DNA from 3 places in the Pseudonocardia sp. Cha107L01 genome. Region 2 is predicted to be linked to each of the others. Evidence: riboswitches for the same ligand, from Rfam matches in the RefSeq annotation. Region 2 holds a riboswitch; each other region holds the start of a gene.

Region 1 (7,617 bases), 240 kb from region 2:
GAGTAGACCATCGGGCGCGGCTCGCGGTAGCCGGTCAGCGCCTCGGTGGCGCCGTGGTGCTGGGAGGTGACGGTGTCGCCGACCTTGGACTGCCGGACGTCCTTCACCCCGGTGATCAGGTAGCCCACCTCGCCGACGCCGAGGCCCTCGGAGGGCTTCGGGTCGGGCGAGACGATGCCGACCTCGAGCAGCTCGTGCACGGCGCCGGTGGACATCATCTTGATTCGCTCGCGCGGCGTGATCCGGCCGTCCACCACCCGGATGTAGGTGATGACGCCCCGGTAGGTGTCGTAGACCGAGTCGAAGATCATCGCCCGCGCCGGTGCCTCCGGGTCGCCGACCGGTGCCGGCACCAGCCGGACCACCTCGTTGAGCAGCTCACGCACCCCGGACCCGGTCTTCGCGCTGACCCGCAGCACGTCCTCGGGCTCACACCCGACGATGTGCGCGAGCTCGGCGGCGTAGCGGTCCGGGTCGGCCGCCGGCAGGTCGATCTTGTTGAGCACCGGGATGACGGTGAGGTCCTTCTCCAGCGCCAGGTACAGGTTGGCCAGGGTCTGCGCCTCGATGCCCTGCGCGGCGTCGACCAGCAGGATCGCGCCCTCGCAGGCCTCCAGCGCCCGGCTGACCTCGTAGGTGAAGTCGACGTGCCCCGGGGTGTCGATCAGGTGCAGGACGTGCTCGGTGTCCCCCACCTTCCAGGGCAACCGGACGTTCTGCGCCTTGATGGTGATGCCACGCTCGCGCTCGATGTCCATCCGGTCCAGGTACTGGGCCCGGTAGTTGCGCTCGTCGACCACGCCGGTGTACTGCAGCATGCGGTCGGCCAGGGTGGACTTGCCGTGGTCGATGTGCGCGATGATGCAGAAGTTGCGGATGCGCTCCGGCGCGGTGAACGTGCGGTCGGCGAACGTGCTCACTCGGTTCCTTTACTGGCGGGGGCCCTGACGGGGCTCCTTCCATGGTCGCACGTCCGCTGACCTGCCCCCGCGCGTACGCCCGCCGAGGTGGCCGATCTCTCCACCCCGGCGGCCATCTCGGCGGCCATCTCGGCGGGCACGGACCGGCCTGCGATCGCCGGGCGCGGGTGCGATCAGACCGAGAACAGGTGGCTGACCTTGGGCGGCGGGTCGGACAGCTCGCGGACCCGGTCCAGGCTCAACTGGTCCGCGCCGGTCAGCCGCCCGCTGTGCTGGCGCAGGTGCTCCTCCCAGGACGGCACGACGAACTGCTCGACGACCAGCTCCGGGCGTTCGCCGTCCCGGTAGGCGCGCCAGCTGACCGCGCCGGTGCGCAACCGGGTGCGGCGCACCGCCACCAGTCCGGCCAGCAGCTCGTCGAGCTGGCCGCCGGGCACCACGTACTCGACGGTGACCAGCACCGGACCCGGGTTCTCCTCGGGGTCGAGCACCAGCTGCGGGTCGAGCCAGGCGGGCGCCTCCCCCCGGTCCACCCCCGCCACGTCGAGCAGCGGCAGCAGTCGCGCCGACGCGGCGCCGGCCAGCAGCAGCGCCGCGCTGACCACGAAGGTGAGCGGCAGGTCGAGCGGCACCGCGACCAGCCCCCACAGCGCCGAACCGCCGGCCGTGGCACCGAACAGCACCACCTGGTAGAACGACAACCCCCGGGCCCGTACCCAGCGCGGCAGGAAGCCCTGCACCGTCGCGTTCAGGCTGGACAGCACCATGATCCAGGCCACCCCGGCGGGCAGCAGCACGAGCACGACCAGCCACGGGATCCGCACCAGCCCGACCACCAGCAGCGCGGCCGCGTAGCTCACGCTGGCCAGCGTGAGCAGCATCGTCGGGCTCCACCGGCGGCGCAGCCGGGGCAGCAGCACCGCGCCGACCAACGATCCGATGCCCAGCGCGGCCAACAGCAGCCCGTAGCCGCCGGAGCCGATACCCAGGCGCCGGTCCGCGATCAGCGGCAACAGCGCCCAGAGCGCCGAGGCGGGCACGATGAACAGCACCAGCCGCAGCATCACCCGCCGGACCACCGGGGCATGCCGGACGTAGCGCCCGCCGGCCCGCAGCGCGGACAGGAACGCCTCGGGGTGCGGCCGGTCCACCGGCTCCGGCCGCCACCACACCAGCACCGCCGCGAACACCAGGAAGGTCACGGCGTTGATCGCGAAGACCGCCGCGACGCCGATCCAGGAGATCACCAGCCCGGCGATGGCCGGGCCCACCGCCCTGGCCAGGTTGACGCTGATCGAGCCGAGCGCGGCGGCGCCGGGCAGCTCGGCTCGCGGCACCAGCTCGGGGATCACCGCCTGATACGCCGGCAGCTGCACCGCCGCGCCCGCGCCGAGCAGGAAGGTGAGCACCAGCAGCAGCGAGGGGCCCATCGCACCGGTCGCGGTGAGCACCGCGAGCACGGCCCCGACCACGGTCTGGAACAGCTGGGTGACCAGCAGCAGCCGGCGCTTGTCCAGGAACTCGGCCAGCACCCCGGACGGCAGCGCGAACAGCAGCACCGGCAGGCTGCTCGCGGTCTGCACCAGGGCGACCAGTACCGACGCACCGGGCCCGGAGACCAGCAGCCACTGCGCGCCGACGGTCTGCATCCAGGTGCCGATGTTGCTCAGCAGTACCGCGATCCACAGCGCCCGGAACACCGCCGACCGCAGCGGCGCCCACGGCGAGGGAGCCCTGTCCGCTGCCTTGTCCGCTGCCCTGTCCGCGGCCATCGCCCACCCCTGTGCACCAGCCGGCGCCCCGTCCCCGGCCGCGGCGGCCCTCCGATGTGTCCGGAGCGAGTATCCGGTGTGCCGGATCCGGGAGTGTGACCGCGCTGGTCGACCGGAGCGGCGGCGCGGTGAGCAACACCATGTTCACTGTGGGCTGCTTGCCGACGGCCGGAGGACAGGCAACGATCAAGCTGGACCGACCATCACCGGGAGCGTGAGATGACCTTTACCCCACTGCCCAGCCTGAGCCGCCGCGACGCCGCGACCGCCGTGCTCGCCGCGAAGAAGCGCCTGGGGCTGTCCTGGGCGACCATCGCCGAATCCGTCGGGCAGTCCACCGAGTGGAGCACCTCGGCGCTGCTGGGCCAGCAGCCGCTCAGCGAGAAGCAGGCCGCCGCCGCCGGCAACGTGCTCGAGCTCGACGAGGCGGTCGTCGAGGCACTGCAGCTGCCGCCGGTGCGCGGTGTCGACGCGGTGGACACCAGCGAACCGATCGTCTACCGGCTGCAGGAAGCCATCCAGGTCTACGGCAGCACGATCAGCGAGCTGATCCGCGAGGAGTTCGGCGACGGCATCATGAGCGCGATCGACTTCGAACTCGACTTCGAGCGGGTGCCCGACCCGAAGGGCGACCGGGTCAAGCTGACCTTGAGTGGAAAGTTCCTGTCGTACCGGGTCTGGTGAGCTCGGGTCCGTGGTCGCTGGCGACCTTGGTCACCAGGCCGAGCCGCCGGTCGGCGTTGCTCGGCCGACCCCGGCCCCGCTTGTAGGCGAGCACGACGCCCTGCTGGATGATCTCGCCGCCCCAGACGCCCCAGGGCTCCTCCCGGTCCAGCGCGCCCGCCAAGCAGGCCGCCTTGATCGGGCAGTGCCCGCACAGCGCCTTGGCGAGGTGCAGGTCGGCCGGGCGCTCGGCGAACCACAGCTCGGGGTCGGCCTTCGAGCAGGGCGGGTGGGACGTCGTGGCCGTCAGGTTTGTTGTTCCCCTCATGACCACGATGGTTGTCGGGCGGCGGCGCCCGGACATCAGGGAAGATACGGAGATTCGCCCCGGGAACCCTGAGACTTCGGGGCGCTGTTACCCTGGTAAGTCGAATGCCCGCGTGATCCTCCCGCCGGGCTGCAGCGGCCCGTCGCCAGTCAGCGGCGCGCGGCGAACAACGACGAACAGGAAGACCAGAGGCAGTCGCGTGGCCAACATCAAGTCGCAGATTAAGCGGGTCAAGACCAACGAGAAGCGCCGCCAGCGCAACAAGTCGGTCAAGTCAGCCCTCCGGACCTCGATCCGCCGCTTCCGCGAAGCCCTCGAAGCCGGGGACAACGACAAGATCGTCGAGCGTCAGCGCTCCGCCAGCCGCGCGCTGGACAAGGCGGCCAGCAAGGGTGTCATCCACCAGAACCAGGCCGCGAACAAGAAGGCCGCGATGGCCCGCAAGGTCAACGCGAGCTGATCGCTCACCGACGTACATCGCCTCAGAACTTTCTTTCGCCCCAGCTGTAATACCCGCTGGGTCGGCGGCGATGAACTGAGTAGAACTCCCGCTGCGGCCATCGGCGGCGCTGTCCACTCCCGTGGGGTAGCGCCGCCGATTTGCTGTGCCCTACCGCCGGCGCGCCCGCCCACTCGCGCCTCGCACAGACCCGCTGTGGCCCGCACAGCCCGTGCACGGGCTGTGCGGGCAGCACCCGGTCTGTGCCAGCCACAACAGCAGCTAGCTGACCTCGCGGGCTTCCACGATCCGCAGCACGGCGCGCTCGAGCGCATAGTTCGGGTCGGGCGCCGCGCCCTTGACGTCGGCGTTGACCACGGCCACCGCCGCCATCGCGAGCGCGATCCCGGCCGGCCGCCAACCGCGGGCCTGCGCCTGCGCCTTGCGGATCTTCCACGGCGGCATGCCCAGTGCCCCGGCCATCTTGAACGGGTCGCCCCGGCCGGCCGCACCGACCTTGGCCACCGTACGGACCGCGTCGGCAAGCGCGTCGGCCACCAGCACCGCCGGCACCCCCAGCACGATCGCCCAGCGCAGTGCCTCGAGTGCACCGGAGCGGTCCCCGGTGATCGCCTTCTCGGCCACCGCGAACCCGGTGACCTCGGCGCGGCCCCGGTGGTACCGGCGCACCGCGTTCTCGTCGACACCGCCGTCGGTGTCCGCGACCAGCTGCGCCGACGCGGCCGCCAGCTCGCGCAGGTCGTTGCCCACCGCGTCGAGCAGCACCCGGATGGCCTCCTGGGTGATACGCCCACCGGCCCGGCGGATCTCGGCGCGGACGAAGTCCACCCGCTCGTCGTACTTCGTCACCCGCGGGCACTCAGTGATCTCGGCACCCGCGCCGCGCAACACGTCGGCCAGCGCCTTGCCACGCGCGCCCCCCGCGTGCAGTACCACCAGGCTCACCCCGTCGGCCGGGTCGGCGACGTAGTCGGTGATCATCGAGGCGACGTCCTTGCTCGCTTCATGGGCCGCGTCCAGCACCACCACCCGCCCCTCGGCGAACAGCGACGGACTGATCAGCTCGGCGAGCTCGGCCCTGGTCAGCGAAGCGGCGGCGACCCTGCGCAGCTCGGCGCTCGGGTCGGCCGCCCGCGCCGAGGCCAGCGCGTTCTCCACCGCCCGCTCGACCAGCAGCTCCTCGTCGCCGACGATCAACCGGAGCGGCGGAGTGGTCACGCTGATCGCGGCGCCGTGGTCGGCCTGGCTCGCGGGCGGGCTGCTCATGCCGCCATCGTCCCAGCCCCGCCGGACACCCCCGGACGTGCCACCCCGAGGGCACCGGAGGGAGCCCTGGCCCGCATCCCCCGGGCGGGCGGCCCGGAGCGCACAGGCAACAGGGCGGCCCGCGCCGGGCGAGTGAGCCGGCTCCCAGATCGCGGAACAGACTGGGCGGAATGGGCAACCTTGACGTAACGTGGCCTTAGCTCACCTCCGATGGCGAGCGGTCCGAGCGCGGGCCACAACTGAATAAGGCTCATCCAGAGGGGCAGAGGGAACGGCCCTGCGAAGCCCCGGCAACCGGCATTGACCGATCTGCGCATAGCCGTTGCGCAGCACGCCCGTCATGGGCGAGGTCGCTCAGTGATCACGGTGCCAATTCCGACCCGCATGTTGCGGGACAGATGAGGAGACCTCGCGATGTCCGTGAGCACCACGCTATCCGCTTCCACCTCGCTCGACCTCGGGCCGGCCCGTGCCCTGTCCTGTCGCGAGTGTGGCCATGAGATCCCGCTCGCCCCGGAGTTCGCCTGTCCGGAGTGTTTCGGCCCGCTCGAGGTCGCCTACGACTTCGTCGGCGTCACCCGGGAGCGCATCGAGGCCGGTCCCAAGTCGATCTGGCGGTACGCCTCGCTGCTGCCGGTGCCGACCGACGTGACCCGCCACCCCAACACCGAGCCCGGGATGACCCGCCTGGTGCGCGCGGAGCGGCTCGGCAAGGAAATCGGCCTCAAGAACCTGTGGCTGAAGGACGACACCGGCAACCCCACCCACTCGTTCAAGGACCGCGTGGTCGCGGTGGCCCTGGCCGCCGCCCGTGAGCTCGGCTTCAGCGTGCTGGCCTGCCCGTCCACCGGCAACCTGGCGAACGCCGTCGCGGCCGCCGCGGCCCGTGCCGGCTGGCGCTCGGTGGTGCTCGTCCCGAAGTCGCTCGAGCAGGCCAAGATCCAGATGACCGCCGTGTACGGCGGCACCCTGATCGCGGTGGACGGCAACTACGACGACGTGAACCGCCTCGCCACCGAGCTGGCCGCCGAAGAAGAGGACTGGGCGTTCGTCAACGTGAACGTCCGCCCGTACTACGCCGAGGGCTCCAAGACGCTGGGTTACGAGGTGGCCGAGCAGCTGGGGTGGCGGCTCCCGGAGCAGATCGTGGTGCCGGTGGCCTCCGGCTCCCAGCTGACCAAGGTCGACAAGGCGTTCCGCGAGCTCGGCACGCTGGGCCTGGTGGAGCCGACGCCGTACAAGGTGTTCGGCGCACAGGCCACCGGCTGCTCGCCGGTCTCGGCGGCATTCGCGGAGGGCCACGACGTGATCCGTCCGGTCCGGCCGGACACCATCGCGCGCTCGCTGGCCATCGGCAACCCGGCGGACGGCCCCTACGTGCTCGACACCGTGCGGCGTACCGGGGGCGCGGTGGCGGACGTGTCGGATGCCGAGGTGGTGGACGCGATCCGGCTGCTCGCCCGGACCGAGGGGATCTTCGCGGAGACCGCCGGCGGGGTCACCCTCGCCTGCACCCGCAAGTTGATCGAGTCCGGTCAGCTGGACCCGGAGGCCGACACCGTGCTGCTGATCACCGGCGACGGGCTGAAGACGCTCGACGCGGTCGCCGGTCACGTGGGCCCGACCGCCACCGTGTCGTCCTCCACCGCCGAGGTCCGGCGCGTGCTGCAGGGCTGAGCCGACCCACCCCTGCCGACCCACCGCTGAGCCGACCCACCGCTGAGCCAACCGACCGCTGAGCCGACCCACCGCTGAGCCAACTGACCGGGGTACCCGACCACTGAGCCCGGCCGCACCGACAGATCACGTCGAGCGGCCGGGCTCAGCCGCGTCCACGCTGGCGGGGCGCCGGCCGGGGATGACCTCGGGCCACCGCCACCGGGCCCTCCCTGGAGGCCACCACGGCCACGTCGCCGGACTCGTCGGTACGCCGCACCAGCGTGCCGGCCCGGCGGAGCGCGTCCAGCACCGTCGAGTTCGGGTGCCCGTAGGTGTTGCCGGCGCCGACACTGACCAGGGCGAGCCGGGGATGCACCGCCGCCAGGAAGCCGGGCGAGGTGTACCGGCTCCCGTGGTGCGGGACCTTGAGCACGTCTGCCCGCAGGTCGACACCGGAGGTCAACAGGCTCGCCTGGGCCAGTAGTTCGACGTCACCGGTGAGCAGCAGGGTGCCGGTCGGCGCGGTCGCCCGCAGCACGAGGGAGGTGT
Region 2 (7,617 bases):
AACGGCAGCTTACTTACAGCTGAACTCGAGCGGCTCTTGAGGTGAGTTTGACGTCCGACAGGGGGACTTTCAGCGCGCCGCGCGGGTCTTCGGAGTGGCGTGATGATAGGCCCCGACGGGTTGTGTCCCGGACCCTGCGGGCGGAAGGGACAGCAGTGGGGTGTCCGGGACCACTGGGGCGGCCCGTTGAGCGACCCGTCGAGATGATCACTCACGGCGTTCGATGGGCTACGGAGGGTGGCTGGACCTGGCTGGTACGGACGGTTGCCCGGTCGCGGTCGGCGGCCGTACGGATCGACCGGGCACCCGCCGCGTCGACCGCCGAGACGGCGGACATCGCGGCCTCGCCGAGCGGCACACAATTGCTTTCGTCTCACGCGGACTGGTCAGCGGGGAAAGCCTTGTCCGAGCTATTCAATTCCATTAGTGCGCATTTTCGGGGTGAATAGCGTTGCGTGCGTCGGGCCTGCCCCGGGGCGGGACGTGGTGCGGTGGTGTGAGCCATCGCGCACATCTGGGCTCACAATGTGCGCGATGGCTCACATCGATCTGAAGTCATCCCCGGCAGCATGGCCGCTGACTCAGGGCTGGCAACGGGCGCCGGCTCCGCTCGCCCGGCCGATCCCGAACGGGTCGAGGTCGCGCGGGTCCGGGGTCGGCGCCCAGCGGCCGTCCACCGGGGCGTAGGTCCAGCTCGCGCCGGAGCTGACCAGGGTGCGCAGCGCCGCCAGCAGCCGGTCGATGTCCTCGGCGGTGCTGCCGAGTCCGATGCTCGCGCGCAGCGCCTCGCCGCCGGGGCAGAGCCGCTCCAGCAGGGGGTGCGCGCAGAACTTGCCGTCCCGCAGTCCGATGCCGTGCTCGGCGGAGAGGTAGGCGGCGACGTACCCGGCCGGGCGGTCGGCCACCACGAAGCTCACCACCGCGATCCGGTCCGGGCTGTCCGGCCAGATCCGCAGGACCTCGACGCCGGGGATGCCGGCCAGTCCCGTCTCCAACCGGTTCAGCAGGTTCCGCTCGTGCGCGGCCGCGGCGTCCCCGAGTACCGGGGCCAGCGTCCGGCAGGCCTGGGCGAGCGCCGCGGCGCCGAGCACGTTCGGGGTGCCGCCCTCGTGCCGGTGGGGCGCGGCCGCCCACTCGGTGGCGGTGTCGGTCACCCGGCGCACCGCGCCGCCGCCGGCCAGGTGCGGGGGTGCGGCGTCCAGCCAGTCGCGGCGACCGACCAGCACGCCGGCGCCGTACGGCGCGTACAGCTTGTGCCCGGACAGCGCCAGGTAGTCCACGCCGGTCTCGGCCAGGCTGATCCGCCGGTGCGGCGCGAGCTGGGCGGCGTCCAGCACCACCCGGGCCCCCACCTCGTGTGCGATCCGCACCACCCGGTCGATCGGCAGCACCTCGCCGGTCACGTTGGACGCGCCGGTGATGGCCAGCAGCGCGGTCGGCGTCGCGGCGAGGGCGTCGGCCAGGTCGTCGAGGGTCTGCGCGACGGTCGCCGCGGCCCGCAGTGCGCGGTGCGGCCCGGCGCGCCAGGGCAGCAGGTTGGCGTGGTGCTCGACGTCCAGGCAGAGCACCGCGCCGGGCACACAGCCGGCGAGCAGGTTGAGCGCGTCGGTGGTGTTGCGGGTGAAGATCACCACGTCGTCCGGCCGCGCGTCGACGAACTCGCCGACGGTGTCCCTGGCCCGCTCCAGCAGCCCGGTGCACACCTGCGAGGCGTAACCGGCGCCGCGGTGCACGCTGGCGTAGTAGGGCAGCACCTGCTCGACGTGGTCGGCCACCGTGGCGAGCGCCGGCGCGCTCGCGGCGTAGTCCAGGTTGGCGTACCGGGTCCAGCCGCCGGTGACCAGCGGGACCCGCAGTTCGGTGCCGGTGACGGCGGGGAGCCCGGTGTGGGTCTGGTCGGTGCCGGTCTGCTCGGTGCCGGTCTGCTCGGTGTGGGTCTGCTCGGAGCTGGTGACCGGGCACGGGCGATCGAGGGCGAGCGTCATCACGGGTCCTCCGTGTCTGGGACCCCGGGTACGCCGCGGGTCCGCGCTTGCCGACGTGACTGTCACGACGGCCTGGTCGTCACCCGGAGCACCCCGCCGCGGAGGAGGGTTGCCGGCCAGCGAGCCGGGGCTTGAAGCTGGCACTCTTGACCTGGTTGGCAAGGTACGGGCCTCGGCCCCGGCTCGTCAACGCCGTATCGCGGAACCGAGAGCCGGGCCACACCGGGGGAGACGGGTGGTGCGCGGGGTCAGCCCCGGTGGCGCCGGCCCACCGGCACTACGAGTGGGGTGCCCGCGACCGGGTCGGTGATCACCTGGGCGTCCAGGTCGAACACCGCGCGCAGCAGTTCGGCGGTGAGGACCTCCTCGGGTGGCCCGTCGGCCACGATCCGGCCGTCCCGCATCGCGATCAGCCGCCCGGCGTAGCGGGCGGCCAGGTTCAGGTCGTGCAGCACCATCACGACGGTGCGGTGCATCTCCCGGTGCAGCCGTTCGACCAGGTCCAGCACGTCCACCTGGTGGGCCAGGTCGAGGAACGTGGTCGGCTCGTCCAGCAGCAGGATCTCGGTGCCCTGGGCCAGCGCCATGGAGATCCACACCCGCTGCCGCTGGCCGCCGGACAGGGTGTCCACCGTGCGCTCGGCGAACTCGCTCATCCCGGTCCAGTCCAGCGCCTCCGCCACCGCCGCCTCGTCGTCGCCGGACCACTGCCGGTACCACGCCTGGTGCGGGTGCCGGCCCCGGGCGACCAGGTCGGCGACGGTGAGCCCGTCCGGTGCGACCGGGGTCTGCGGCAGCACCCCGAGCACCTTGGCGACCTCGCGGGTCGGGTACCGGTCGATCCGCAGCCCGTCCAGCAGCACGTGCCCGTGCCGGGCCGGCAGCAGCCTGGCCAGCGCGCGCAGCAGTGTCGACTTGCCGCAGCCGTTGGGCCCGATCACCGCCGTGACCGTGCCGTCGAGCACGTCCAGGTCCAGGTCGTCGATCACCACCGCGTCGCCGTACCCCAGTCGCAGCTCGCGGGCCCGCAGCCGGACCGGCTGGGTGGCGGCGTTGGAGGGGGCGTTGGAGGTGGTGCTGGAGGCGGTGCTCGCGGCGGTGCTGGAGGCGGTGCTGGAGGCGGTGCTGGAGGCGGTGGAGTTCTCGGTCATAGCGACACTCCACGGTTGCGGCGGCCGAGCAGGTACAGCAGGTACGGGGTGCCCAGCACGGCCGTGACGATGCCGACCGGCAGCTCCCGGGGCAGCGCGGTACGGGCGATCAGGTCGGCGGCCACGGTGAGCAGCGCGCCGTAGACGGCGGAGGCCAGCAGCGGCGGGGTGGCGGTGCGGACCAGGCGCTGGCAGACCTGCGGCACGACCAGCGCGACGAACCCGATCGGCCCCGCGCTCGCCGTGGCCACCGCGGCCAGCACCAGTCCGACCAGCCCGAGCGCCACCCGGGACCGGTTCACCCGCACGCCGAGGCCGCTGGCGGTGTCGTCGCCCAGTTGCAGCGCACCGAGCCCGAACGCCAGCAGCAGCGCGGTCGGCACCAGCACCACGAGGGCCGTGCCGACCGGGAGCACCTGGGCCCAGCCGCTGGAGTTGAGCGAGCCGGTCAGCCACACCGTCGCCTGGGTGGCCTGGTTGATGTTCGCCACGACCAGCAGCCAGGAGGTGATGCCGACCGCGACCGCGTTCACCCCGACCCCGACCAGCACCAACCGGTCGCTCTGCACGCCGCGCCGGTAGGCAAGGCCGTACACCACCACGGCCGCGAGCACCCCGCCGAGCAGCGCGGCGAGCGGGACGCCGAGCGAGGCCATCAGCCCGACCGCGACGCCACCGCCGCCGCCCAGCGCGATCACCGCGACCGCGGTGGTGCTCGCCCCGGCCAGCACCCCGAGCAGGTCCGGGCTGGCCAGCGGGTTGCGTGTGACGGACTGGGTGAGCGCCCCGGACAGGCCGAGCGCGGCGCCGACCAGCACCCCGGTCAACGTCCTCGGCAACCGCAGCTGCAGCACGATGAAGCGCTGCGCCCGGTCACCGCCGCCGGCCAGTGCGGCGAGCACGTCGCCGATCGAGATCGGGAAGTCGCCCCGGCCGATGTTCACCGCGGCCGCCAGCACCACGAGGGCCGCGCCGACCAGCGTCACGGTGACCAGCCTGGGCCGCCAGACCCCGGAGAACCCGCCCACCCGGATCGCCGGGCGCCCCAACACCGCCGCGGTGGCGGCATCGACACCGGCTCGGGTACCGGGCTCGGCTGCGCGACCGGAGCGCCCGGTCACAACCGGACCAGCTTGCGCCGGCGGACCAGGAAGACGAAGAACGGTGCCCCGATGAACGCCAGCACGATCCCGACCTGCAGCTCGCCGGGGCGTGCCACCACCCGGCCGACCACGTCGGCGACCAGCAGCAGGACCGCGCCGGCCAACCCGGCGGCCGGCAGCAGCCAGCGGTAGTCCGGGCCGGTGCAGAACCGGGCCAGGTGCGCCACCACCAGCCCGAGGAACGCGATCGGGCCGCAGGCCGCCACCGCCGCACCGGTCAGCAGGGTGATCGCGACGAGCCCGGTCCACCGGGTCACCGTGACGTTCTGACCGAGGCCCCGCGCGACGTCCTCGCCGAGCGCGAGCAGGTTCAGTCCCGGCGCGTTCGCGAACGCCAGCAGGAGGCCGACCAGCAGGAACGGGGTGATCTGGCCGACGATGGCGACGTCCCGGCCGGCCAGCGCGCCGACGTCCCAGAACCGGTACGAGTCCAGCGTGGCGCTGTCCGAGAGCACGATCGCCGAGCTCAGTGCCCGGAGCAGGTAGCTGACCGCGACCCCGGCCAGCGCCAGGGTGACCGGCGTCGGGCCGCCCCGGCCGGCCGAGCCGAGTAGGAAGACCGCCACACTGGCGGCGAACGCCCCGGCGAAGGCGAACCACACGTAGCCGTAGAGGCTGGTCACCCCGAACGCGAAGATCCCCAGCACCACGAAGAACGCGGAGCCGGCGCTCACCCCGAGCAGGCCGGGCTCGGCCAGCGGGTTGCGGGTGTGGCCCTGCATGAGCGCGCCCGCGACGCCGAGCGCGATGCCGACCAGGATGCCCAGTACGGTGCGCGGCAGCCGCAGGGTCCGCACCACCAGGTCGTCCTCGGCGGCGGCCGGCGACCAGAGTGCGTCCCACACGTGACCGAGCGGAATGGCCTTGGCGCCGACCGCGATGCTCGCCAGCACAGCCAGTACCAGCAGTAACAGCAGTAGCAGCAGGAAGCCGATCCGGCGGGACCGTCGGGCACCGGTACCGGTGCGCCTCGGGCGCCGGGTCGGGGGAGTACCTGACCCGGTGATCGCCGTCGTCACCGCGTGTCTTCTCCTTGCAGTCCTCGCCACTCGCCGCCCGGTCGTCGCCGGCGGTCGTTGCCAGCTGTCGTTGCCGGCACTGTCCGGCCACAACTTGGGCGTGGTCACACCTTAAGTGAGGCTAACAATGTTCGGCGCCCGGTTGAACCGGCGCTGAGTCCGATCTCACCGGGCGCCGCGTGCGGTTCAGGCGGCCCGGTGCCGGGCGGCCGGGTCCGGGCGGGTCGGCGCGCTGGCCCGGGGCGGCGAGAGGTCCGCCGCGCCGGCGCCCGGGACGTGCGTGGTCCACGGGGGCGACGACGGCGCGCGCACCGGCTGTGGCTGGAATTCGGTCGGCCGGGTGGCCATGATGAGCATGATCAGGCCGAGGCCCACGAGCACCAGGGCGTGGGAGCCCACCCTTGCCGGGTCCACGTTGCCGCTGACCAGGTCCAACGTGCTGACGAGGGCCAGCACCACGACGAAGCTGCCCAGTACCGGGATCGTGCCGGCCAGGTGCCGGGTCCAGACCGCGCCGGCCAGGAAGGCGACCCCGAGGGCCAGGTTCCAGGCCGAGGACTCGTGCGACATGTGGGCCAAGTCGGCGCCCATCATGCCCGACCCCATCATCGCGTGACCCATCATCGCCTGACCCATCGCGTGGCCCATCGCTCCGGAGCCCGCCATGGCCGCGTCCGGGTCGCCGCCGGAACTGGCCAGCACCAGTCCGACGCCACCGACGAAGGCCTGCACGACGCCGACGCCGCCCAGCGCGAGCCGGGCCGCCCGGTGCCAGAGCCGGCGCCTCGGCGAGCGTGGCCGGGGCAGGTGGGACAGGGCCTCGGCCAGCGCGGCGTCGGTCAGGCCGGGCGCGGGGTCGGCCGGCGCGGTCCGGATCAGGCGGTTGACCAGTGCCGCGTCGGAGAACCAGCGGGTGCACTCCGGGCACTCGGCAAGGTGCGCCCTGGCAGCGGGCAGCTCGGCGGGATCGGCCTCGCCGTCCAGGTCGGCCGACAGGTGCTCGCGGCAGGTGCTACAGCCCATGTTGCTGAGGTCGGAAGTGATCATGGAGTGGTTCCCGGCTCGCTGAAAAAGTGGTCACCCGCTGTCCCGGGTCTCCCGGTGGTCCCGGTCGGCCAGGTGTCCGATGAGGTCGTCGCGGGCCCGGGCGACCCGAGAGCGGATGGTGCCCACCGGGCAGCCGCACACCTCGGCGGCCTCGTGGTAGCTGAGCCCGAGCAGCTGGGTGAGCAGGAATGCCAGGCGCCGGTCCGGGTCCAGCGTGTCGAGGACCGCGTGCAGGACCACCGCCTCGCTGAGGTCGCCGCCCGAGGCCGCGAGGGGCGCGTCGTCGAGGGTGACCTCGGGGTCGATCCTGGGCCGGGCGCGGATGCCGCGCACGTGGTCGGCGGCGACCCGGCGGGCGATGGACAGCAGCCAGGCCCGCACCGAGGACTCGGCCCGGAAGCCGGGCAGCGAGCGGAATGCCCGGGCGTAGGTCTCCTGGGTCAGGTCCTCGGCGACCCCGCGGTCGCTGAGCGCCACCAGCATCCGCCAGACCTGCTGCTGGGTGTGCTGGACGAACTGGGTGGCCGCCCGCTCGTCCCCGGCGCGGGCGCGCAGCGCCAACTCGGTGAGCGCGGCGTCGTCCATCATCGGGCGGGTCCTCCTCGTCGGCGCCGGCCGTCACTCGGCGGCACCGACCCGAATCTCACCACACCACCGAGGGCGGGCGCGCCCCGACGCGGTGTCGGCGTGGCGCCCGGCTTAGCCGGCGCCCGCCGGGGTCCGCTGCGCGCGCACCGCGTCGACCAGCAGGAACAGCAGCAGCGAGAGGCCGAAAACGGGCAGGAAGATACCGACCGCGATCGCGACGGCACCGACCAGTGCGATGGCACCGAAGCCGGCCCGCCGCGTGCCGCCGGGCGGGCCGGTCGGCGCCGGCACCGGCGCCGGCCGGGCGGGTCGGCGCAGCCACCACATCCGGTAACCCCAGACGATCATGGAGATCAGTCCGAGCGCGAGCGCGGCCAGGGCCAGCTGGCTGGCCAGCCCGAACAGCAGCCCCATGTGGGCGTCGACGCCCCAGCGGGCCAGCTTCGCCGCGAGTGGCCAGTCCGCGAACCGGATCTGGTCCACGACGGTGCCGGTGGCCGGGTCGATGGCGAGCGAGTCGTGCTTCTCCGGCCAGGACCGCTTCGTCTGGGTGATCACCCACGCGCGGCCCGGCTTGGTCGCCGGGGTGATCTCGACGGGGTCGCTCAGGCCGTGCTCGCGGGCGACGGCCAGCACCTGCCCCGCGGTGGCTGCCAGGTCGGCG
Region 3 (7,617 bases), 2.3 Mb from region 2:
AGCTCGCTCTCGCCACCACCCCGCCCGGCGTCCAGGAAGTAGAACCGCGCCCCGCTGACCGGTTCGGGAGCCACCGCCGGCAACTCCGGCACCGCGGTGTGCCCGAAGCCGGGTACGGCCGGGGCGGCCGGGCTGTAACCGGGAGCCCCGCTCAGGAAGTAGAACCCGCCCGGGTCGGGGGTGACCGGCGCCGAGGGAGAGCCCGGTGTGGCGGCCAGGTTCAGCAGCGTCGGGACCTCCGGGATCATCGGCGGCCCGAAACCCGCCGCCGTCGCTCCGTGCACGACCGGAGCACTGGTGTTCGGCGCGACCCCGGGTGTGCTGGGCCGCGACCGTGGTGCCGGCGGTGGCAGGTCCGCCGTCGGCAACCCGGCCGGTGTCGGCACACCCGGTCCGGCCGGAGCCCCGTTGCCCAGCTCGGCCGGCAACACCCCGGTGGGGGTGGCGGTGATCGGGTCCTGGCCCGGCAGTGCCCGGAAGAACTCCCCGGCCATCCGGGTCAGCGTCTCCTCGTCAGGCAGCCATGCCGGGACGTGCCCGTTAGCGGTAGGAGGGGGCGTAGTCATGGAACTTGTCCACCTCGACGTCCTCGAGCACGGCAACCGCGTCCTCGGTCAGCACGGCCAGGGAGCAGTACAGCGACACCAGGTACGACGCGATGGCGCTGCGGTCGATCTGCATGAACCGCACCGACAGCCCGGGTCCCTGCTCGCCGGTCAGCCCGGGCTGGAACAACCCGACCACGCCCTGGCGCGCCTCGCCGGTACGCATCAGCAGCACCTTCGACTTGCCGGACACCACTGGCACCTTGTCCGACGGGATGATCGGCAACCCCCGCCAGGTCAGGAACTGGGAGCCGAACATGCTCACCGTGGGCGGCGGTACCCCGCGTCGGGTGCACTCCCGACCGAACGCGGCCACCGCGTCGGGGTGGGTCAGGAAGAACGCCGGCTGCTTCCACACCTTGGCGATGAGGTTGTCCAGGTCGTCCGGGGTCGGCGGACCGCCCAGGGTGGAGATCCGCTGCGACTCGTCGGTGCTGGCCAGCAACCCGTACTCCGGGCTGTTGATCAGCTCGCTCTCCTGGTGCTCCTTGACCGCCTCGATCGTCAGCCGCAGCTGCTCGGCGATCTGGTTGTGCGGGCTCGAGTACAGATCCGACACCCGGGTGTGGATATCCAGGATCGTCTGCACGGCTTTGAGCCGGTATTCCCTGGGGTCCTGCTCGTAGTCGACAAAGGTGTCCGGCAGCGGCGACTCGTCGTAGTTGTCGCACTGAATGTGCACCGACTCCGGATGAACGACCTTGTTCACCCGGTAGATACCAGCCTCCACCGGCACCCACGACATCAGATGGGTCAACCAGCGTGGGGTGATGCTGGCCATCTGCGGAACGGTCTTGGTCGCGTTCGCCAGGGTCTGCGCGGCGGAATCACTCAACGACATCGACTGCGACGACGACGAATTCACAGAGGTGGTCATACGCCTCTCCTCGGTCCAGGTATGGCGGGCAGGCACGCGTCGATGGCCGGGATCGTCGACGATCTCACCGAAACCGTTCTCGCATTCGCCTGGCGTCACCCTGTCAGCGGTACCGGCCGGGGTCTAATGCCTGTTTTCGAGGCATCCATCGGCGCGGCCTATGATTCATCGATGATCGATCTGAGTCGGCTCCGCGTGCTGGTTGCCGTCGCCAAGGAAGGATCGGTCACCGCGGCCGCTGAGGCGCTGCACTACGCCCAGCCGTCGGTCAGCCACCACCTCGCCAAACTCGAGGCCGAGGTCGGGGTTCCCCTACTGCAGCGGATGGGGCGCGGTATCCGGCTCACCGACGCCGGTCGGCTGCTGGCCGACCGGGCCGAGTCGATCCTCGCGCAGGTCGAGTCGGTGCGCGTCGAGCTGGACGAGCTGGCCGGGCTGCGCACCGGTCGGGTCCGCGTGGCGGCCTTTCCCTCCGCTCTGGCCACCGTGGTGCCGCTCGCCATAGCCCGGGTGACCGCCGATCATCCCGGTATCGAGCTGTCGCTCACCGAGGCCGAACCGCCGGAGGCGCTGAGCGCGCTGCGTAACAACGAGGTGGATGTCGCACTCATCTTCGAACACGGTGACCCGCCGCAGCGCGACCGCCGTGACATCACCATGATCCCGCTGCTCGACGAACCGCTGTACGTCGTCACACCCGCCGGCCGCTCCTGGTCGGGGCCGAGGGCGGAGCTGGCGAGCTACGCCGACGACCGGTGGATCGCCGGCTGCGAGCGTTGCCGGGAGCATCTCGTCGTGGCGTGTGAGCGGGCCGGTTTCACCCCGACCGTGGACTTCGAGACCGAGGACTACGTCGCGGTGCAGGCGCTCGTGGCCGCGGGGCTCGGCGTGAGCCTGCTGCCCGGCCTCACGTTGGTCGCCAACCGACACCCCGGAGTGCGGCTGGACCGGGTCCCCGGGCTGGGTAGGCAGGTGCTGGCCGCCGTGTGCGGCAAACCGCCGCCGTCCCAACCCGCCCAGGTACTGCTCAGCGCGCTGGCCGCCACGATCACCGAACCCGGCTGGCCGGCGTAGGGAGCGTCTGTCAGGGCGAACCGCTGCTCACGGCCGCCGCCACCGCGCCCACCGGGTGCGCCGGGTGCGACGCGGTCCGGCCCGCGCGGCGGGCCGTCGTGGCCGCGGCGACGGCCGAGACCGCGGCGTCGATGAGAATGACGTAGCCGATGCCCGCCACCAGGTCGACGACGTAGTGCTCGCCGGTGTAGACGAGCGTGAGCCCCATCGCCACCGGGTAGGCCAACAGCAGCGGCCGGGCCCACCTCGGTACCCGGCGCAGGAAGAACAGCGCGACCAGCATGGTGTACGCGACGTGCAACGACGGCATCGCCGCGACGTCGTTGGAGATGGCCTGCCCTTGGGTGATCAGGTCGCTCGCGGCGCGCAGTCCCAGGTCGGACCAACCCAGGCTGGAAATCCGCTGGACCGAGCCGATTGCACCCTCGCGGGCCGCGTACCACGGCGGCGCCTCCGGAAATGCCACGTAGGTGGCCAGTGCGGCAAGGGACACCAGCACCACGTTCGCGGTGAAGCGCCGCCACAGCGCCCGGTTCCGGATCCACAGCACGGCCATGACCACGGGAACCGTCAGGAAGAACGAGAAATAGGTCAGCGACGCGGCGATGTCGTACCAGTGCACCACACCGGGACTGTGGAACCGGTGCTGCAGCCAGACCGTCGGGACCGTGCCGAACAACCGCTGATCGGCGGCAGCGGGCCAGGTGACGTGCACGGGCTGGTCGAACTTGTCCGCCGCGCCCCGGGACAGGTCGTAGCAGATCATCACCGCGCAGAACGGCACCCAGTCCAGCAGCGCCCGGCCGAACAGCCGCCACCCACGCCCGATGCAGTAGACACCGAACGCGCCCAACGTCCACAGGACCACGGACATCCGGAACAGCGGCACCCCGTCGACGACCACGGACACCGCTAACGCCACCGCGTAGGCCGCCGCGGCCAACCACCGGATCCGCCGGTAACGCGGCTCGACCGGATCGGTCCGACCTCGGTCAGCGATTGGCCGCAACGACACTGACGCTCCAATTCCGCCGTTCATCACGTCCACCGGCTCAGCGCGGCCAGCGGTCGGTTTCCCGGCAAACTCCGAACACGATCCCAGCGGAAACTGTTCTCTCGGTCCGCTGGTCCAGGGGAGCCTCAGCGTCGAGGACCGGTTGAGTTTACGGGGCCCGGGCGGGCCACCCCGACCGCCAGCCGGCCGCATACGGTGACGTGGGCAACCTCGCCGTTGACACGAACCCGTCGGAGCTGCCTACAGTTGCGCCGCCGGCCGCTGGTCGGCGAACCATCCAGAGCGGCTGAGAGACCTGGCTCGGTGACGCCGCAGCAACCCCCCGTGTGAGCGGGAGCGGGTGCTTCCGCCGGGAGCGATGGAGGTCAGGTGCGCGCGTTCTACGGCGACGGTGGCTGCTGCTACCGGCGGCACGTGGACCTGCTGCGCGTGACCAGCGCGGCCTGTCGGGTCGGTTGACCTACTCCCCCGCCCCACCCCCTCGCGCCATCCTCAACGCCGCGTCGCAGGAAACGGCGGCACAGCTGATCTACCAGAACCCCTACACCTCGCTCGACCCCCGGTTCAGCATCGAAGAGGTCATCACCGAACCATTGCGCGCCTTCGACGTCGGGACGGCCGCGAGCCGACGGCGACGAGCCGCCGAGCTGATCGGGCGGGTGGCACTGCCGACCTCGGTACTGGCGCGCCATCCGGTCGAGCTCTCCGGCGGACAACGCCAACGGGTGGCCATCGCCAGGGCCCTCGCCCTGTCCCCCGACCTCGTGGTCTGCGACGAACCGGTATCCGCGCTCGACGTCTCGGTACAGGCACAGGTGCTCGACCTGCTCAACGAACTGCAGCGCGAAGCCGAGCTCAGCTACCTGTTCATCTCCCACGACCTCGCCGTCGTCCGTCAGATCGCCCACCGCGTCGGTGTTATGCGCCGTGGCCAGCTGGTCGAGCCGCGGGCCACCGAGGAGCTGTTCACCGACCCCCACCACAGCTACACCGCGGAGCTGCTGGACTCGATCGCCGGGCACCGCCACCAGGAACCACAGACGACACGCTGACGGGCCATCAGGAGCGCATCTTCCCCACCTCGGCCAGGATTTCCAGCTCCCATTGCCGTGAGGTCAACTCAGCTACTCCGCTGGTCAGCTCCCGGAGCCGCTCAGCCCGTGGGAAGGCCAGGAGGGCGGCCCCACCTTGGTACGGGCCAACATCAGACCGAGCAGCGCGAGCTTGGCCGGGCGTGGCCGGCTTGGCGGCGTGGCCGGGCGTGGCGGCGGGGCCGGGCGTGGCGGCGTGGCAGCGTGGCGGTGCATGGTGTTACCGAGCTGCACACGAGGCAGGTTTTGGAGCGCTCCACCCTGCCTGTTGTGCAGCTCGGTAACGACAGGCAGGTCGGCTGCGCCGCCCTGCCTGTTGTGCAGCTCGGTAACGACAGGCAGGTCGGCTGCGCCGCGCCGGTCGGCCGCTGCGCGCTGCCGCTGCCGCGCGCGGCGGGCACACCGTTCGGGTGGTGTCGCATTTCCGCCAGCCGAACCGCCGTGCAGCGACGATGCTGGAGCGCATGCACGAAGACGTAGAACACTGTGTCCGGGCTGTCCAGTCCAAGGACGCCCGGTTCGACGGCTGGTTCTTCACCGCCGTGCTGACCACCGGGATCTACTGCCGCCCGAGCTGCCCGGTGGTGCCGCCCAAGCCGGAGAACATGCGCTTCTACCCGAGTGCGGCGGCCGCTCAGCAGGCCGGGTTCCGGGCGTGCAAGCGGTGCCGGCCGGATGCCAGCCCGGGCTCACCGCTGTGGAACGAGCGCGCTGACGTGGTCGCCAGGGCGATGCGGCTGATCGCCGACGGTGTGGTCGACCGGGAGGGTGTCGCCGGGGTGTCCACCCGCCTGGGCTACAGCACGCGACAGCTCCAACGGCAGTTGCTCGCCGAGCTCGGCGCCGGGCCGCTGGCGCTGGCCCGCGCGCAACGGGCGCAGACCGCGCGGGTGCTCCTCGAAACCAGCTCGGTGCCGATGGGCGATGTCGCCTTCGCCGCCGGTTTCGCCAGTGTCCGCTCGTTCAACGAGACCGTGCGGGAGGTCTTCCACCGCACCCCGACCGAGGTGCGTACCCGCGCCGCGCGCGGGCACCCGGCGACCACGCCTGGCACCCTCGTCCTGCGTCTGCCGTTCCGCCAGCCGTTCTGCCCGGACAACCTGTTCGGGCACCTGGTCGCCACCGCGGTGCCCGGCGTCGAGGAGTGGCGCGACGGGGCGTACCGGCGCACCCTGCGGCTGCCGCACGGTCACGGGATCGTGGCGCTGCGGCCGCTGCCGGACTACGTCGACTGCCGGCTCACCCTCACCAACCTGCGGGACCTGTCCACGGCGATCAGCCGGTGCCGCTGGCTGCTGGACCTGGACGCCGACCCGGTGGCTGTCGACGACCTGCTGCGCGCCGACCCGGTGCTCGCGCCGGTGGTGAACAAGGACGTCGGCCGGCGGGTGCCGCGCACGGTCGACCCGGTCGAGTTCGCGGTGCGCGCGGTGCTCGGCCAGCAGGTGTCGACCTCGGCCGCGCGCACCCTGGCCGCCCGGCTGGTCACCGCACACGGCGAGCCGGTTGCCGACCCCGCCGGCGGGCTCACCCATCTGTTCCCCGACCCGGCCACGCTCGCCTCGCTGGACCCCGAGCAGCTGGCCATGCCCAGGTCCCGCCGGGCCACGCTCACCTCACTGATCGCGGCGCTGACCGGTGGGGAACTCGACCTGAGCGTGGGCAGCGACTGGCAGCGGGCGCGCGGCGAGCTGGCCGCGCTGCCCGGCTTCGGGCCGTGGACCATCGAGACGATCGCGATGCGCGCACTGGGCGATCCGGACGCGTTCATCCCCACCGACCTGGGCATTCGACGCGCCGCCGAGAGCCTGGGCCTGCCCACCACCCCCGCCGGGCTGACCGCGCGGTCCGCGGTGTGGAGCCCGTGGCGGGCCTACGCGGTGCAGTATCTCTGGTCGACCGGCGACCACGCCGTCAACCGGCTCCCCGACTGACCACCGCCGACCGCTCGGCGATTCGACCATGATCCAGTGGAGCCGCCGGCCATCAGCGCGCGTCCCAAGCTGTGAGAGCAACTCAATCCCCGCAACTCAAGGAGATGACGTGCACGTCCGGGTACACACAGTCGTGGACAGCCCCATCGGGCCGCTCACCCTGGTCGCCGAGGACGGCGAGCTCGCCGGCCTCTACATGGACAACCAACGGCACCTGCCGCCGGTCGAGACGTTCGGCGAGCCGGACCCTGCGCCGCTGCGGGTGGCGCTCGCCCAGCTCGAGGAGTACTTCGCCGGCCGGCGCACCGAGTTCGACCTGCCGCTCGCGATGGGCGGTACCCCGTTCCAGCGCTCGGTCTGGAACGCCCTGCGGGAGATCCCGTACGGCGAGACGGTGTCCTACCGAGGGCTCGCCGAACAGATCGGGCGGCCCACCGCGATCAGGGCGGTCGGGCTGGCCAACGGGAAGAACCCGATCAGCATCATCGTGCCGTGCCACCGGGTGATCGGCACCGGCGGCAACCTCACGGGTTACGGCGGCGGGCTCGGCCGCAAGCGTCACCTGCTCGACTTCGAGCGCGGCGCGGACCTGCTCAACGGAGCTGACACGGCGGCTCCCCGGCCGATGGCGGTGCTACCCGCGTAGTTGGCGAGGCCGCCCGTTTTTGCCGGCGAGGCCACGACCTCGGGGTCGATACACTGGCGATCGGCAACGGCGAGAGGGACGGTGCGACCTCGGACGGGAACGTCAGGGCGCCCACCGAGCGTTGTTCGAGGGCAAAGCGAAGGAGCAAACAATGACCGGAACCACTGAGAAGGCGATCCTTGCGGGCGGCTGCTTCTGGGGCGTCCAGGACCTCATCCGCAAGCAGCCCGGTGTGCTCTCGACCCGGGTCGGCTACACCGGCGGCGAGGTGCCCAACGCGACCTACCGGAACCACGGAACCCACGCCGAGGCCATCGAGATCCTCTTCGACCCTGAGCAGATCTCCTACCGGGACCTGCTCGAGTTCTTCTTCCA

Evidence for each region. A riboswitch is a leader RNA that binds a small molecule or an ion and turns the genes downstream of it on or off. The one in region 2 is predicted to bind S-adenosylmethionine.
Region 1: another riboswitch for S-adenosylmethionine. It lies ahead of thrC (threonine synthase); the one in region 2 lies ahead of ACTXG6_RS41240 (aminotransferase class V-fold PLP-dependent enzyme).
Region 3: another riboswitch for S-adenosylmethionine. It lies ahead of ACTXG6_RS30450 (putative leader peptide); the one in region 2 lies ahead of ACTXG6_RS41240 (aminotransferase class V-fold PLP-dependent enzyme).

What each region holds. Positions count from the first base shown of each region.
Region 1 is NZ_CP199579.1:8,973,497-8,981,113, forward strand. It holds gene lepA (translation elongation factor 4) at 1-920, opposite strand, end outside; gene ACTXG6_RS42295 (MFS transporter) at 1,094-2,692, opposite strand; gene cynS (cyanase) at 2,912-3,376, shown strand; gene ACTXG6_RS42305 (WhiB family transcriptional regulator) at 3,330-3,683, opposite strand; gene rpsT (30S ribosomal protein S20) at 3,883-4,143, shown strand; gene holA (DNA polymerase III subunit delta) at 4,405-5,409, opposite strand; SAM riboswitch class I at 5,657-5,814, shown strand; gene thrC (threonine synthase) at 5,824-7,086, shown strand; gene ACTXG6_RS42325 (DNA internalization-related competence protein ComEC/Rec2) at 7,232-7,617, opposite strand, start outside.
Region 2 is NZ_CP199579.1:8,732,593-8,740,209, reverse strand. It holds gene ACTXG6_RS41240 (aminotransferase class V-fold PLP-dependent enzyme) at 582-1,985, opposite strand; SAM riboswitch class IV at 2,024-2,137, opposite strand; gene ACTXG6_RS41235 (ABC transporter ATP-binding protein) at 2,234-3,136, opposite strand; gene ACTXG6_RS41230 (FecCD family ABC transporter permease) at 3,133-4,257, opposite strand; gene ACTXG6_RS41225 (FecCD family ABC transporter permease) at 4,254-5,318, opposite strand; gene ACTXG6_RS41220 (zf-HC2 domain-containing protein) at 5,505-6,365, opposite strand; gene ACTXG6_RS41215 (sigma-70 family RNA polymerase sigma factor) at 6,396-6,950, opposite strand; partial or broken gene ACTXG6_RS41210 (PepSY-associated TM helix domain-containing protein) at 7,065-7,617, opposite strand, start outside.
Region 3 is NZ_CP199579.1:6,472,777-6,480,393, forward strand. It holds gene ACTXG6_RS30430 (family 2A encapsulin nanocompartment cargo protein cysteine desulfurase) at 1-566, opposite strand, end outside; gene ACTXG6_RS30435 (family 2A encapsulin nanocompartment shell protein) at 541-1,482, opposite strand; gene ACTXG6_RS30440 (LysR family transcriptional regulator) at 1,654-2,556, shown strand; gene ACTXG6_RS30445 (phosphatase PAP2 family protein) at 2,567-3,499, opposite strand; SAM riboswitch class I at 3,842-3,936, shown strand; gene ACTXG6_RS30450 (putative leader peptide) at 3,941-4,030, shown strand; gene ACTXG6_RS30455 (ATP-binding cassette domain-containing protein) at 4,015-4,623, shown strand; gene ACTXG6_RS30460 (AlkA N-terminal domain-containing protein) at 5,127-6,596, shown strand; gene ACTXG6_RS30465 (methylated-DNA--[protein]-cysteine S-methyltransferase) at 6,706-7,242, shown strand; gene msrA (peptide-methionine (S)-S-oxide reductase MsrA) at 7,394-7,617, shown strand, end outside.